One region of the Streptomyces sp. NPDC021093 genome, then DNA from elsewhere that is predicted to be linked to it. Evidence: riboswitches for the same ligand, from Rfam matches in the RefSeq annotation. Region 1 holds a riboswitch; the other holds the start of a gene.

Region 1 (3,202 bases):
CACCGGGGGCCTTGCCCTCGCCGGAGGGCCCGACCAGCTCCCGTACCAGCGTGTACTGGGCGTGGTTGGTGTCCTGGTACTCGTCGACCATCACGTGCCGGAAGCGCATCCGGTAGTGCTCGGCGACGTCGGGGAACGCCTGGAGCAGATGCACCGTGGTCATGATGATGTCGTCGAAGTCCAGTGCGTTCGCCTCGCGGAGGCGGGACTGGTACATCGCGTAGGCCTGGGCGAGGGTCTTCTCGAAGCCGTCGGCGGCCTGGCCGGCGAAGGTCTCCTCGTCTATCAGCTCGTTCTTCAGGTTGGAGACCTTGGCGCTGAAGGACTTCGGCGGGAACTTCTTCGGGTCGATGTCGAGGTCGCGGCAGACCAGGGCCATCAGACGCTTGGAGTCGGCGGCGTCGTAGATCGAGAAGGAGCTCGTGAAGCCGAGCTTCTTGGACTCGCGGCGCAGGATGCGGACGCAGGCGCTGTGGAAGGTGGACACCCACATCGCGTTGGCGCGCGGGCCGACCAGGGCCTCGACGCGCTCCTTCATCTCGGCCGCGGCCTTGTTGGTGAAGGTGATCGCGAGGATCTGGCCGGGATGCACACCGCGGGCCGCGAGCAGGTGCGCGATGCGATGGGTGAGCACACGGGTCTTGCCGGAACCGGCTCCGGCCACGATGAGCAGCGGCGATCCGGCGTGCACGACGGCTGCGCGCTGGTTGTCGTTCAGCCCGTCGAGCAGGGCCGCCGGGTCGACCACCGGGCGGGGGGCGCCGTCCCGGTAGTACGCGTCGCGGGGCGGCGGCGGGCCGTCGAAGGCGCCCTGGAAGAGGTCGTGCGGAACCTCCTCCGCGGGGGCACCGTCATCGGTGTCCTCCGGGGGAGGCGGGGCCGCGTCGTCCTTGTGCTGGAGGTCGGCCAGGAAGCTGTCGTCAAAGAGGCTGCTCATCGCCTACCGAGTCTAGGCGGCCGCACTGACAGCAGGTCCCGGTTTCCGCCACCACCGTCCGTGACCTTGCCCAGCACCACCCGCGACCACCTTCCGTGACCCGACCCTCACCGCTTGCAAAGGTCACGAAAATGTATCGGGCATATCGAACATCAGGCTTCCCACCCGTCACGGGGATTGGCTACGGTGCTGCGCGAGCGGCCCGTACCCCCCTCGGCGAACCGCGCCGGAACGGTGCCCTCACGCCGAATTCGCGCCGCCCGCACGGTGGTTCGGAACCGGGGACCCACACGCATCACCGGGGTGAATCGGCCCGTCCCCCACACACACCTGGGCCGTAGGGCACCTTCCGTCAGTCCGCCCGAACCCGACAGCTAACCCGGTAGGCGGTCCACGGAAGGAATGCCTGCTTTGGCATCGCATCGCAAGCCGCGTACCCGCGCCACGTCGCTGATACGTTCCACCGCTCCCGGATTCGGCGTCACCACCGCCGCCCTGGTCACCGTCGGCCTGGTCGCCCAGTCCGCCCAGGCCGCGCCCACCGCACCCGCCTCGCCGAAGCCCTCGGTCGAAGAGGTGCAGAAGAAGGTCGACGACCTCTACCGGCAGGCCGGGACGGCGACCCAGAAGTACAACGCGGCCAAGGAAGCCACCCGGCAGCAGAAGGAGAAGCTCGACGGGCTCCTCGACGACGTCGCGCAGCGCACCGACAAGCTCAACGAGGCCAGGCGGGCGCTCGGTACCTTCGCTGCCACCCAGTACCGCAGCGGATCGGTCGGTTCCACGGCCGCTCTGCTCCTGGCGCACGACCCGCAGTCGTACTTCGACTCGCGGCGGCTGATGGCGCGGACCACCGATCGGCAGAAGAAGCTGGTCGCCGACTACAGCGCACAGCAGCAGTCCGCCGCGAAGCACCGGGCCGTGGCGACCCGCGGTCTGGAGCGGCTGACCACGTCGCAGGCCTCGCTGCGGGAGTCCAAGCAGGACGTACAGGACAAGCTCGGGCAGGCGCGCGGGCTGCTGTCGCGGCTGACCGCCGAGGAGAAGGCCAAGCTCGCGGAGCTGGAGCGCAAGCGCGAGGCGGAGGCCAAGCGCAAGGCGGAGGAGCTGGCGCGGCAGCAGGCGGAGGAGGCGGCCAGGGAGAAGGAGCGGGAGGAAGAGAAGGAGAAGGAGCCCGGGCAGGGGTCCGGATCCGGGTCGGGTACCCGTACCGGTACCGGTACGGGCACAGGCACGGGCACGGATTCCGGTAGCGGCTCGGGCTCCGGCAGCGGCTCTGACTCCGGCTCCGGCTCCGGCTCCGGCTCCGGAAGCTCGTATTCCACGAAGGCCGCGAAGGTGCTGGACTTCGCCCGCGCCCAGATCGGCAAGCCGTACATCTGGGGCGCGACCGGCCCCTCCTCGTACGACTGCTCGGGGCTGTCCCAGGCCGCCTGGCGGGCCGCCGGGGTGACCCTGCCGCGGACCACCTGGGACCAGGTGAAGGTCGGCACCCGGATCGCGACGAAGGACCTCAAACCGGGTGACCTGGTGTTCTTCTACGACGACATCAGCCACGTCGGCATCTACAAGGGCAACGGAATGATGATCCACGCACCGAAGCCGAACGCGAAGGTGCGCGAGGAGTCGATCTACTACATGCCGATCTACGGGAGCGTACGGCCGGCCTGACCGGTCCCGCCGGAACTCAGGTCCAGAGGACGGCGACGAAGATATTGACCGCCGTCAGCCCGCCGACCGCGCCGAACAGCGCCTTCTCCACCTTCTCGTCATCGCGCTTGACGTAGACGAGGCCCAGGATCACCACCAGGATCGCCAGCTTGATGCCGAGCTTGACGTTGTTGAGGGTGTGGTCCTGGGCCTGGTTGAGCCCGACCAGGGCGATGCCGGTGACCAGCATGGTCAGCGCACCGTGCAGCATCGGGGGCGTGAAGCGGGCGGTGCCCGCGCCCATCGCCTTCATCTGGGTCAGGAAGCCGCCGAGGAGCGAGGCGATGCCGATGATGTGGAGTCCTACGAAAACATTGATCAGTACATCCATGGGGCGGAGCCTAGCCAGGCGTTAGCAGGGGGATCGCGGCAGGGCGGGCCATTCCGTCCCATCGATCACAGTGGGCGCGGAAGTGGTGATTCCGCATCCCAGTCGTCGATCATCTGCGATCAGCACTCGCCCTCTTCCTGCCATTAGCGCTCATTCGAAGGCTGTGCCGTGACGCCCAGGTTTAGCGTCCCTCCCCAGACGGCCGACTCCCCTCCCCCACCGGC
Region 2 (3,202 bases), on a different contig from region 1:
GGCGGGCCCCGCCACCCCGTGGGCCTTCCCGGCCCCCGAGCGCGGCGCCCTGCCCAACGGGCTGGTCGTGCTGCGCTGCGACCGCCCCGGCCAGAAGCTGGTGGCCGTCGAGGTCAACCTCGCGGCACCTCTTGAGGCCGAGCCCCAGGGCCTGGACGGCGTGGCCACGATCATGTCGCGCGCCTTCACCGAGGGCACCGACAAGCACTCGGCGGAGGAGTTCGCCGCCGAGCTGGAGCGCTGCGGCGCCACCCTCGACGCGTACGCCGACCACCCCGGCATCCGGGTCTCCCTCGAAGTGCCGGTCTCCCGGCTGCCCAAGGCGCTCGGCCTGCTCGCCGACGCCCTGCGCGCGCCCGCGTTCGCGGACGGCGAGATCGACCGTCTCGTGCGCAACCGGCTCGACGAGATCCCGCACGAGGCGGCCAACCCGTCCCGGCGGGCCGCCAAGCAGCTCTCCAAGGAGCTCTTCCCGGCCTCCTTGCGCATGTCGCGCCCCCGCCAGGGCACCGAGGAGACGGTCAAGGCCATCGACTCGGCCGCCGTGCGCGCCTTCTACGAGGCGCACGTCCGCCCGGCCACCTCCACGGCCGTCGTCGTCGGCGACCTCACCGGCATCGACCTGGACGCCGTCCTGGCCGACACCCTGGGGGAGTGGACGGGCAACACCGCCGCGCCGCGCCCGGTCCCGCCGATCACCGCCGACGACACCGGCCGCGTGGTCATCGTCGACCGCCCGGGTGCCGTCCAGACCCAGCTGCTGATCGGCCGCATCGGCCCGGACCGGCACGACCGCGTCTGGCCCGCCCAGGTTCTCGGCACGTACTGCCTCGGCGGCACCCTCACCTCGCGCCTGGACCGCGTCCTGCGCGAGGAGAAGGGCTACACCTACGGCGTGCGCGCCTTCGGCCAGGTGATGCGCTCCGCCGCGGACGGCAGCGGCGCCGCCATGCTGGCCATCAGCGGCTCCGTGGACACCGAGTCGACCGGGCCCGCCCTGGACGACCTCTGGAAGGTCCTGCGGACGCTCGCGGCCGAGGGCCTCACCGACGCCGAGCGCGACGTCGCCGTGCAGAACCTGGTCGGGGTCGCCCCGCTCAAGTACGAGACGGCGTCCGCCGTCGCGGGCACGCTGGCCGACCAGGTCGAGCAGCACCTGCCCGACGACTTCCAGGCCCAGCTGTACGCCCGGCTCGCCACCACCGGCACGGTGGAGGCCACGGCGGCCGTCGTGAACGCGTTCCCGGTGGACAAGCTGGTCACGATCCTGGTCGGCGACGCCTCGCAGATCGCGGAGCCCGTACGGGCGCTGAACATCGGTGAGGTCACGGTCGTCACCGGCTGACCGGTCGGAGGGCCGCACAAGGCCGTTCGTACGACCGGCACAAAGCATGACAAGAAGGACCCCGATGACTCCCGAGTCGTCGGGGTCCTCCCTTATGTCCGATTTATTGGAGAGGTTGCCTGTCTGCCGTGTGGGCTCCGTTACAAAAAGGGCTGTCTGTTTGGCGATTGAAAGAAGTGCCGCTTAGCGTCGGTCCGGCTGTCCGTCAGAGTGCGCCGCAACCGCGGCACCGGGCAGTCATCGCCGAGTCCCCGTCAGGCGCGAGCCTGGGGAGCCGGGGACCCACTCAGTCCCTGGGGTGAATCGGACGCCATCGCCCTTCACGGGCCGGTGGGGCCCGTAGGAGACCTTCCTGCTCCGAACCCGTCAGCTAACCCGGTAGGCGAGAAGGAAGGAAAGGAAACAGCCACTTCATGGCGTTCACCCGTGCCGCCGGGAAGCACCGGCGTCCCTCCGTGCTGTCGCGCAAGAGCGCCAACATCGCCGGAGTCGCCGCCCTCACCACGACCGGTGTCATCGGAACGCTGGCCCCGCAGGCCATCGCCGCCGAGCACGACCTGTCGGCCGAGGACACCGGCACCATCCGCGCCGTCGTCATGGAGAACACCGTGACGGAGACCCTCACCGCCCAGGTCGAGGCACAGGCCACCGCCCAGAAGCAGGCGTACGACAAGGCCGAGGCCGAGCGGAAGGCCGAAGAGGCCCGCAAGGCGGAGGTCAAGCGCAAGGCCGAGGCCAAGGCGAAGAAGGAGCGCGAGGAGCGCGAGCGTGCCGCCCGCGAGGCCGAGCGCAAGCGCCTCAACGCCTTCCGGCTGCCGGTCGCGGACTCGTACGTCAGCACCAGCTACAAGTCCGGTGGCGCGCTGTGGTCCTCCGGCAGCCACTCCGGCGTCGACTTCCACGCCTCGTCGGGCAGCTCCGTCGTCGCCGTCGGTGCCGGCACGGTCGTCGAGGCCGGCTGGGGCGGGGCGTACGGCAACAACATCGTGATCAGGATGAACGACGGCTCGTACACCCAGTACGGCCACCTCTCCTCGATCGGTGTCTCCGTCGGCCAGTCCGTCATGTCCGGCGAGCAGATAGGCCTCTCCGGCTCCACGGGCAACTCCACGGGCCCGCACCTGCACTTCGAGGCCCGCACCTCCTCCGAGTACGGCTCGGACATCGACCCGGTCGCGTACCTGCGCGGCCACGGCGTCGGCGTCTGACCGCACCCGCGGCTGCCGCACCTGCTGCTGCACGCGTCGCCGTACCTGCTGTTCGGGAATGCCCCGGCTCTCCACGAGCCGGGGCATTTCTGTGTGCGCTCTCCCCGGAGTTCAGGCTGGAGTTCAGGCCAGAGTTCAGGATTTTCTTCGGTAATTCCGCCGCGTTGCAATAGAGTTGAGAGAAGGATTCGGCGGGCAGACGGAGGTCCGGGCATGCGCATTCCCGCGCATTCGGTGTGTACGGCGATTCGCGACGACATCGTGTCCGGAGCTCTGCCGCGCGGCAGCCGGCTCACGGAAGAGCTGCTGGCCCGCCGGTACGGCGTCTCGCGCGTCCCGGTCCGCGAGGCGCTGCGCACCCTGCAGGCCGAGGGCTTCGTCACCACCCGCCGGCACGCGGGCGCCTGCGTCGCCGAGCCGACCGCGCAGGAGGCCGCCGACCTCCTGGAGATGCGTACGCTCCTGGAGCCGCTCGGTGCGGCGCGTGCGGCCGTTCGGCGGACGGAGGCGCACCTCAAGGTGCTCCGCGGGCTCGTCAGGCTGGGGCAGGACCGGGCCGGGCGGGCCGATGGCGAGGATCTGACCTCTCTCACCGGCTGGTTCCACGAGACCCTGGCCCAGGCGTCCGGCAGCCCCGGCCTGATCACCC

What was found. Region 1 has a riboswitch for cyclic di-AMP ahead of ACH4SP_RS23485 (NlpC/P60 family protein). Riboswitches for the same ligand answer to the same signal wherever they lie in the genome.
Region 2: linked by a shared signal. The riboswitch ahead of ACH4SP_RS38160 (M23 family metallopeptidase) and the one ahead of ACH4SP_RS23485 (NlpC/P60 family protein) in region 1 are both predicted to bind cyclic di-AMP.

The regions. Positions count from the first base shown of each region.
Region 1 is NZ_JBIRQJ010000007.1:320,948-324,149, forward strand. Features, by position in the region: gene pcrA (DNA helicase PcrA) at 1-937, opposite strand, end outside; cyclic di-AMP (ydaO/yuaA leader) riboswitch at 1,171-1,342, shown strand; gene ACH4SP_RS23485 (NlpC/P60 family protein) at 1,340-2,608, shown strand; gene ACH4SP_RS23490 (hypothetical protein) at 2,625-2,978, opposite strand.
Region 2 is NZ_JBIRQJ010000016.1:140,095-143,296, reverse strand. Features, by position in the region: gene ACH4SP_RS38165 (M16 family metallopeptidase) at 1-1,345, shown strand, start outside; cyclic di-AMP (ydaO/yuaA leader) riboswitch at 1,577-1,745, shown strand; gene ACH4SP_RS38160 (M23 family metallopeptidase) at 1,759-2,553, shown strand; gene ACH4SP_RS38155 (GntR family transcriptional regulator) at 2,767-3,202, shown strand, end outside.